DNA from 3 places in the Exiguobacterium sp. UBA5002 genome. Region 3 is predicted to be linked to each of the others. Evidence: a T-box and tRNA genes for the amino acid it is inferred to sense, from the RefSeq annotation. Region 3 holds a T-box; the other regions hold tRNA genes.
What was found. The T-box of region 3 lies ahead of argS (arginine--tRNA ligase). A T-box ahead of a tRNA ligase gene usually reads a tRNA of that ligase, here a tRNA-Arg.
Positions count from the first base shown of each region.

Region 1 (3,280 bases), on a different contig from region 3:
TCTACATCTACGTGTGGCACATGAATGCTTACCGGATATGACACGTGATCCAGCACGCTTCCTAATAACTGATCAATGACGAGTAGACTTTGATGTTCTGTCTCTTGCGCCTGAAGGTATTTTTGTGTGATGTATGCAATGAGCTCAGATGTCCGTTCGAATTCCATACCGGTCAATTGGCGCATTTGTTCGACCCAACTGCCATGTCGCAACACATGCATCAATTCCGTTGCTGATGTTACCTCACGCTGCGCAACAGGATTGTTTTGAACTGCCGGCTTTTGTTCGCGAACACGCATCTGTTGTTTGATTTCGTCTAATCGAAGCGCGAGCCCATACGGCAGATACGGTGACGCCGAGCGTAAAGCAAGTTTCATCGGATAACGTTCTCCGAGTTCATAAAGAAAGAGTGCGAGCACTTGCTCGACACCCTCGACTTCAAGAAATCGTTCTGCCACTGTTTCAAATCGTTCCCGGTCATGCATTAAGAGTGGTTGAATGACATAGAGCCGATGTAAGACATCTTCTCCTGTCAATTGGTCAGTCTCTAATTCCATAATCAATTGTTCTTGTTTAGAAGCGGGCAAACGAAGAATGCGCGCTCGCTCTACTTCTAGTTCATGTTCCATCCAGCGCGATGTCCCCATATTCCGGCACTCCTTCATGTTCAACTTCTTATTTCGTAAATGGATCGAGTAAAGACGTCCAGTTCGTGATTGCTTCTTGAAGTTGTCCTGCCTGCTCGATTCCTAATCGATTCAACGTATCTAACGAGACGTCCGCTTCAAGTAATCGAGCGATGTCTTCCGATTGATTCACGTACTGCTCGAGTTTTGCACTTAAATTTTGCAATTCTTGCGGCGGATTTTCAAGTCCCGCTAATCGTTGATCGATCTGATCCAGTTCTTGGTTGAACTGATCAATCGTTCCGTTTTCCTTCAACTTTTCGATTTGTTGATCGAGTGCCTGTTCAGGGTTCGCGGATTCACGCGCTGTCGTAGCCGCCTCATTCAAGGAAGCCGACAAATCTGACGTGACTTGGGCCGTATCTTTTGCAATGCCTTGAAGTTCTCCAGCGTAATCGACACTATTTTTTACATCGTTGACCTGTTGTTTTGCATCGTCGACTGTATTTGAAATCTCACTACATCCAGCAAGAAACGTACTTAGCACGAGGACTGCTCCAACTTTCTTCCACATTGCATTCATCCCTTTCGAGTTCATGATACCTTAATTATAACCGAAAATCGGAATAAAAAAAAGAGACCACCCTCGTAAGGGCAGTCTCTATTTTAATTATAGCGTCCCAAGAGGGATTCGAACCCCCGACCGACGGCTTAGAAGGCCGTTGCTCTATCCTGCTGAGCTATTGGGACGTGTCAACACGAATAAACTATACTAGAACAATTCTTTCGTGTCAATCACATTACAAACATTGCATTTATTTTATTACAAAAATGTTCCGTCCAGATGCAGGGCATTCACTCGATCGCCATTCACATCGAGAAAATCGACAGAATAACGGTTTTGATCCACTTCAAGAATCGCATACGTCTTGTCTGGTCGATGACGTGGCATCCGGATTGAACCTGGATTGATGAATAACACACCGTCCCGATATTCAGCCTTCGCAACATGAGAATGACCATATAAGACGATATCCGCCTGCTTTTCCTTCGCATGATGCTGTAAGACATCTAGACTGTATTTGACGTCCTGACGATGTCCGTGGACACAAAGGATGGTATGACCATCCATTTCCGATACGACTTCTTCTGGAAAATCGTGTCCGTAATCGCAATTCCCTCGCACAACACGATATGGATATAATGATTCGATGTCGCGCGTCAATTGGGAGTCCCCACAATGAAATGCCAAATCCACGTCTTGGTGACGTTCGAATATCGTAAGCAGTTCTTGTTCTAGTCCATGGCTATCACTAACGATCAACGCTCTCATCTTCATCACACTCCTAAGAAAGTAGTTAAGTCCTGTTCGAGCTTGCGCAATGCATTGCCACGATGACTAATCATCGCTTTTTCTTCTTTCGTCAACTCAGCAGCCGTCTGTCCGCTTGCCGTGACGAACAATGGATCATAACCGAAACCGTTCGAACCCGCCGCTTCAAAACCGATTCGCCCTTCCATCGTCCCACGAACCGTCAATGTCTCACCCGTTGGTTTCGCTAGCGCGAGTACACAAACGAAGCGCGCCGTCCGCTCTTCCTCCGGAACACCTTCTAACTTTTCCAGTAGTAGAGCATTGTTCGCCGCATCCGACTTTTCAAGACCCGCGAAGCGTGCCGAGTAGACGCCGGGAGCGCCATCTAAAGCATCGACTTCAAGACCTGAATCATCAGCAAGTACCGTGTGACCAAAGTAGGCTGCTGCCTCTGTTGCTTTTAAAAGTGCATTTTCCTCGAATGTCTCACCTGTTTCATCCGTTTCCGGAGCATCAGCGTGATCGAGTAACGACTCGACCGAATAACCGAGACGACCCAGCATGCTTTCAAGTTCCTTCACTTTACCTGCATTGTGTGTTGCGACGATGACCTTCATCTATGTTCCCCCACTTCTTCTCCTACATACCACCAAGAGACACCGAGTGCATCTCGACCAGCATCAATCAGTTCCTTAATTCCTTTTTCCCCAAGTTCGAGCATATCGAGCATCTCTTGACGGGAAAATGTCGACTCTTCTCCTGTTGCTTGCATCTCGACGATTTTCCCCGATGAGGTCATGACGAGATTGAAGTCGACTTCAGCCGCAGCATCCTCTTCATAGCATAAATCGAGCAAAACATTCGACTCGACGATTCCAACCGAGATCGCTGCGATGCCCTCTTTGATTGGTGTATCTGTCAGTTTTCCCGCTTGAATCAATTGATCGACTGCTCGGACGAGTGCCAAAAAACCACCAGTGATCGATGCCGTTCGTGTGCCACCATCTGCTTGAATGACATCACAATCGATCCAGATTGTTCGTTCCCCAAGCTTCTCTAAATCGACGACGGCCCGAAGCGATCGGCTGATGAGACGTTGGATTTCCATCGTCCGTCCCGTCTGCTTGCCGCGGACGGCTTCTCGTGCGGTCCGCTGAGCCGTCGCACGTGGTAACATCGAATATTCCGCATTGATCCAGCCCTGGCGTTTACCGCGAAGGAACGGTGGCACCTTCTCCTCGACGGTCGCCGTACAGAGGACTTTCGTATCGCCCAGTTCAATCAAGACAGAACCTTCTGCGTGTTTATTGACATCAATCGATAATTGAATAGGACGGAG
Region 1 is NZ_DGYQ01000026.1:262,146-265,425, forward strand. Features, by position in the region: gene B4C70_RS08490 (hypothetical protein) at 1-647, opposite strand, end outside; gene B4C70_RS08495 (hypothetical protein) at 676-1,200, opposite strand; tRNA gene B4C70_RS08500 (tRNA-Arg) at 1,303-1,376, opposite strand; gene B4C70_RS08505 (metallophosphoesterase family protein) at 1,450-1,959, opposite strand; gene B4C70_RS08510 (XTP/dITP diphosphatase) at 1,965-2,558, opposite strand; gene rph (ribonuclease PH) at 2,555-3,280, opposite strand, start outside.
Region 1: it has a tRNA-Arg gene. The T-box ahead of argS (arginine--tRNA ligase) is inferred to sense a tRNA for this amino acid. The anticodon was not compared.

Region 2 (3,280 bases), on a different contig from region 3:
TCTTAAAAGACATGCGTAACTCGGTCAACCGTCTCGTCAACTGTGAGACAGCGAACCTCAACAAGACGGTCGGTGCGGCATTACGCCAAGTCGAGAACATCAAGTTCCTTGAGCGGACGGTCGGTCTTGACGTCTTACCGGATAAGCTGAAGGAGATCGCGATCTTGCGCGTGACACATCAAGACGTGACGTTACAAGAGCTCGGGGAGATGGTCGAAAGCGGCTCCATCTCAAAATCAGGAATCAATCACCGGTTGCGGAAGATTGATCAAATCGCTGAAAAAGTACGGAATGGAGAGTCGATGACAGGGGCCTTATAAGAGGGTCGCTTGCGAGATGAACCATAGTCTACTATAATATATAGTCGATGCAACTAAATGTTCGAATTAAGGAGTTTTTGAAATGGCTAACGAAAAGAAACGTATTTCGCTCACTGTAGACGCGAAGTTTGACGAAGTATTAACGAAAAAAGCAAAATCAATCGGTGTACCGAAAAGCACACTCGTTGCGTTCGCAACATCTTTATTCCTGAAACAATTACAAGCAGAAGAAGAGCTTTCGCCACATGCGAACGCGATCTACTCGCTGATTCGTGAAAACCACGACATCGTTTCAGATATCACAGACTTGATCGACTGATCATCGACCTCTCGTTCTACAAGGAACGGGAGGTTTTTTGTTGTATGCAGATGAATAGAGAAGAGTTCGCTTTCCTACAGATACAAAAAAAGTGCCTCCCGAAGGAGACACTCTGGGTGACTTATGCACGTTCCATGACGCGGTCGATGAGACCGTAATCAGCAGCAGCTTGTGCTGACATGAAGTTGTCACGCTCTGTATCGCGTTCGATGACTTCAAGTGGTTGTCCTGTGTTTTCAGCCATGATTTTGTTGAGGTGCTCACGCATTTTGATGATACGCTCCGCATGGATTTTAATATCTGATGCTTGACCTTGTGTACCACCGAGTGGTTGGTGGATCATGATTTCAGCGTTTGGTAACGCGAAACGTTTTCCTTTTGCACCTGCTTGAAGCAAAAATGCACCCATGGATGCTGCCATACCGATACAAATCGTTGAGACTTGTGGCTTGATGAAGTTCATTGTATCGTAAATCGCCATACCGGCAGTGATCGAACCACCTGGGCTGTTGATGTAAAGCGAGATTTCTTTATCTGGATCTTCTGCTGCTAAGAACAGAAGTTGGGCAACGACTGAGTTGGCGACGTTGTCGTCAATCGCGCTCCCGAGAAGAATGATGCGGTCTTTTAGCAAACGTGAGTAGATATCGTAAGCACGTTCCCCGCGGTTTGTTTGTTCGATGACTGTTGGAATTAACATAGTCTTTGCCTCCTTATAGTTGGTATGTAGCTTCCTATTCGACTTATCCTTATCATAATCCTTTGGTCAATATTGGTCAAAAGATACGATGCGACTTTTAGGTATTTTTCCATTACAAGGGCAAATGAAACATATCAATATAGAAAAAAGGCAACGCCATTGCTGGCATTGCCTTGTAGTTGAATAAATGGTACACCCGGAGAGATTCGAACTCCCGACACCTGGTACCGGAAACCAGTGCTCTATCCCCTGAGCTACGGGTGCATCTGATGTACTGAACAATTAATAGTATAGCGACATTTTTTCAGGAAAGCAATAGGGAAGCATGACTTTTCTTTTCCTTAGCGACTTAAAAGAGGCTCAGAGCACGTTTCTTAAAACGTTTCTTCTATAATAAGAAGTGAGGGAGGGGAATCGATGGATCAACGCCAGGAACAGACGCAACAGATGACGTTATCGGCGTCACAACAGTATCAATTACATGTGCTTGAGCAACCGGCGGCAGAACTCGAGGAGGAATGGCGACGGTTGAAACGACGGTTGCATCGTCATTACCCGAATCAGGTTTCGCTAGAGGTCGAACAGATGGCAGGACATTTGGCGTCCTATGAAGACGAGCTTCTTGCACAAATACGTTTAGAATCAGTCAGACAGGAAATAGGATATATGGCGGAACAACTCATCGTGTATTTAGAAGCGGACGGTTTATTACGGACGTCGGACGAGCAGCTCGCTGCATCCTTCTCGACCGATGTCGCAACGATTACAGAAGCACGGACACTCTTACAACAATGTGAACCGGTCGGCATCGCTGCCCGCTCGGAGCGCGAGTGCCAATGGTTACAGGCAATCGAGCTAGACGACACGGAATTGATCGGACTGACGGATCGGCTACGACATGAACCCGCGAGTCAGGTATTCGCTCAGTTCAGTGAACAGGATCGAGCGCGGTTGCGAAAACGATTGACGCGGCTGAGCCGGACACCGGATCTTCCTAAAGAAGAACGACCGGTCATGGCAGAAGCACGGATTCACCTGTTAGATGGGAAACTTCAGATCGACTGGATGACACTCGATACGGATCAGACGTGGCTCGAACTAAAAGAGGCAACGCCTTTTTTGCGCGCGTACGAACGACGCCGTGTCACGATGCATGCCATCCTCTCAGTTTTGCTTGAGCGACAAGAACGCTGGTTCAAAGGAGAACTGCATCTTGAGCCACTGACGAAAAAACAAGTCGCTGAGGCGACGGGGCATCATCCGTCAACGATTGGTCGAGCGATTGCTGCGAAGTACGTCGAGACGGTCCATGGTCTCGTTGCTTTAGAAGACTTGTTCGTCTCACGGACGACAACCGGAGATTCGAGTTTTTTGATTAAACGGCGAATCGCCGAATACATTCAACATAGCGATCGTCCGTTAAGTGATCAGCAATTGACGGATCGTCTGCAAGCAGACGGTCTGACAGTCGCAAGGCGGACGGTCGCGAAGTACCGGGCAGCGCTTGGTTTAACGAAAAAAACGATGCAGCAAAGGAAGGCGCAATCAGAATGGGATTAAAACGACACAGACACTTAACACTCTATTCACGTCCGGGATGTACGCTATGTGAAGAGGCCGCCATCTTACTCGACTTCGTACTCGATGAGTTTCCGGAATGGACGTTCGAGGAAGTCAACATTGATCAGGATGAAGCGCTCAGTCTACGGTTCTTATACGAGATTCCGGTCGTCATGCATGATGAGGAAATCTGGAGTTATGGCAAATTCGAGACGGAAACGATAAGAAACCGCTTACTTCAAAAAACTTGAGAAACGAGACTTGCAAGGCGAGAAATGGACTGTTATGATAACGGTGTACCAAGTGGGACACGTTATGACATGCGGGACAGAAAGCGTCCAGCTACTTGAGAGGAGAGGGAAATACATGATTCGGCAGTTA
Region 2 is NZ_DGYQ01000033.1:39,515-42,794, forward strand. Features, by position in the region: gene whiA (DNA-binding protein WhiA) at 1-320, shown strand, start outside; gene B4C70_RS09895 (hypothetical protein) at 403-639, shown strand; partial or broken gene clpP (ATP-dependent Clp endopeptidase proteolytic subunit ClpP) at 761-1,345, opposite strand; tRNA gene B4C70_RS09905 (tRNA-Arg) at 1,528-1,603, opposite strand; gene B4C70_RS09910 (RNA polymerase subunit sigma-54) at 1,757-2,899, shown strand; gene B4C70_RS09915 (glutaredoxin family protein) at 2,890-3,150, shown strand; gene B4C70_RS09920 (sugar-binding transcriptional regulator) at 3,266-3,280, shown strand, end outside.
Region 2: it has a tRNA-Arg gene. The T-box ahead of argS (arginine--tRNA ligase) is inferred to sense a tRNA for this amino acid. The anticodon was not compared.

Region 3 (3,280 bases):
TCGCGTTCGAAGCGGGAGATCAATAAGTGTTCCTTCGCATCATCAAATCGTTTAGCATTATCATTTGCTTCAAGTGAGTCACCACGTTCTTGCAACAGACGTTTGAATAAAAAGAGAATCAAGGCGGAGACTGTAGCCGCGACAAGAGGACTTTCATCGTAGAACCAGATCCCAAGTAGAGCACTTAACATACTGATTCCGTAGACGAGGGACTGAAGCTTCACAAGACGTTGCCAATCGTATTTCAAGAAAAGAAAGCGATTGACGAGCAGACATTGGAAGTAAGAAACAAGGAAGACTGTGATCAAAAAGCCGATGAAGGGAATCAGAGCTTTTGTATACGTAAAGCTTGAGCCGATCGGTCCACCGAGCGCTTCATACGCAAATACCGGAAGCGAGATGTAGACTAAATCAAACAAGGCGTTGATTGGGTAGAGATAGGCGAAACGTTTCCAGCGAATCGCTTTTCGGTGAGACATGAATTGAAAGACGAGAATACCGACTTGGCTTAAAATCAAAGCGTACGTCAAACCGTAATTGAGGAATAAAAATAAAATGATTCCTTCTTGAAACGTATAATAAATGCCGCCACGACGGACATTATCGAACTGAAACAGGAGAACGAGCCCAAACAAATAAAGGGTATTGACGATGGAGATGGAAGGAGGGAAGGTAGGTGGATGAACGATGCCAATCAATAACAATGTCAAGGCGACGAGACTGAAAACGATCCAGCTCGTCCGGGCTACCTGTTGGTAGTAGCGCATGAAACATCCCTCTCCCTGAGAAGTATCTTTTATTCCTATACCCGAATTGTGGAAATTTTGATAAGCCATTTACCAAAAAAATAAGGTTGAGAGAAAAGAAAGAATTGCGTATAATGTGAAAGATATCGAATACAGTCGATGATGAAGAGAGTAACGGTTGATTTTCGTCAACTAGCGAATCAGGGAATGGTGGAAGCCTGAGGACGAACCGGTCGTGAAGCGCACTTCTGAGACGCTACCCGATTCCTGAAGGAAAAGGCGTAGCCGGGGGAACCCCGTTATCCCCGAACAAGGTGGGTGTCAAAAGGACACCAAGAAGAGTGGTACCGCGGTCATTCCGTCTCTTTGCGCGTGGCGCAAGGGGCGTTTTTTATTGCCAAAAATCAGTGAAGCAGGAGGAAATAAAGATGAGTTATAAAACGCAATACGCAGAAGTATTACATCAAGTCATGGAAGGTGCCTTATCGATTGAACAAATCGAACAACTAATCGAGCAACCGAAACATGAAGATCATGGAGATCTAGCATTCCCATGCTTCATGCTCGCGAAAGCATTCCGTAAAGCACCCAATATGATTGCTTCGGACCTCGCAGAAAAAATCGACGCGCCATTGTTCTCAAACGTTCAGGCTGTAGGTCCTTACATCAACGTCTTCTTGAATCGGGAAGTCGTCTCGCAAGAAATCGTCAACCAAGTTCTGACGGAAAATGAGGCGTTCGGATCAAGTGAAGCCAATGGAAAAACGATTGTCACTGATTTTTCATCACCAAACATCGCGAAACCATTCTCGATGGGTCACTTACGTTCAACGGTAATCGGAAACGCGCTCAACCAAATCTCACGTAAAAAAGGGTACGACGTCGTCGGGATCAACCATTTAGGGGACTGGGGAACACAGTTCGGGAAATTGATGGTTGCGTACACGATGTGGGGTGAGGAAGAAGCGGTCCGTGCAGAACCAATCAAGGAATTGTTGAAATTATATGTCCGGTTCCACGAAGAAGCGGAAACAAATCCGGCACTTGAAGACGAAGGACGTCTCTGGTTCAAAAAACTCGAACAAGGTGATGAGCAGGCAACAACGCTTTGGACGTGGTTCCGTGAAGTCTCACTTGTTGAGTTCAATCGTGTTTATGAGATGCTCGGAGTTAAATTCGATAGCTTGAACGGAGAAGCTTTCTACAACGACAAGATGCAACACGTCATCGATTTGCTTGAAGAAAAAGATTTACTCGTCGAATCAGAAGGGGCAATGGTCGTCGACCTCGAAGCAGAAGGTATGCCGCCTGCTTTGATTAAAAAGAAGGATGGCGCAACGCTTTATGCGACACGTGACTTAGCCGCTGCTGTCTATCGTCTCGAAACGTACCGTTTTGAGCAAGCATTCTACGTCGTTGGCGGCGAACAAGCGCTTCACTTTAAGCAATTGTTCGCAGTCCTGAAGAAACTTGGATTTGAGAATGTCGACGGAATGCACCATGTACCGTTCGGTTTGATTATGAAAGACGGAAAGAAAATGTCTACGCGTAAAGGTCGGATCGTCTTGCTTGAAGAAGTACTACAAGAAGCAATCGACGTCGCGAAGCAAAACATCGCGGAAAAAAATCCGAACTTAGCGAATGCCGAAGCAACAGCTCGTCAAGTAGGTGTTGGCGCCGTCATCTTCCATGATTTGAAAAATGAACGGATGAACAATATCGAGTTCGATCTTGAGCAGATGTTGAAATTCGAAGGTGAAACAGGACCGTATGTCCAGTATACGAATGCTCGTGCGCACTCATTGCTCCGTAAAGGTAGCTATGATGGCACACCATTCGCTGGCAGTGCCGATGACCATGCATGGGGTGTCGTATCGATGCTGAACCAATTCTCGACGGTCATCGATCGCGCGTTCACACGTCGCGAGCCGTCAATCATCAGCCGTTACGTCTTAGATCTTGCACAAAGCTTTAATAAATACTACGGACACGTCCGTGTTCTCGAAGATGACGCAGCAAAACAATCGCGTCTTGCACTCGTCAAGTCCGTCACGATCGTCTTGACAGAAGGTCTTCGTTTACTTGGTGTCGGCGCTCCGGAAGAAATGTAAGACCAATCCACGAATAAGAAGAGGTAGATTATGAAGACTGAGACGAAAGACCGATTACAGCAAGCTGCTTCACGGATGAAGCAGGAGCCTTTGGCAGAAACCGTCGCCTTCATGGCTGATTTTCACGGGAAACTCGCTGCTTGGTTACCGGGAGAGTCTGTCGATTTCGTTCACGATTTCGTGACGGCGCCGGAAGCTGATTTGATTGCTCCGATCGAAGGAGACGCGTTGCGCACGAAAGACAATTTTGAATTCTTCATGCGTAAAAAACAGACACGAAAAAAACTCGGCGAACTGTTGACGCTTTGGAAGTCGGCGCGCACGACAGAGACGTTGAGTCAAATCGATGCGATCGGATTGAAAAAATGGCTCGCTCGTAATGAATTCCGTTCGGAAGACAAGCCATGGGATTATTTGAACCGT
Region 3 is NZ_DGYQ01000040.1:8,995-12,274, reverse strand. Features, by position in the region: gene B4C70_RS12470 (GGDEF domain-containing protein) at 1-767, opposite strand, end outside; T-box leader at 897-1,115, shown strand; gene argS (arginine--tRNA ligase) at 1,175-2,857, shown strand; gene B4C70_RS12460 (hypothetical protein) at 2,888-3,280, shown strand, end outside.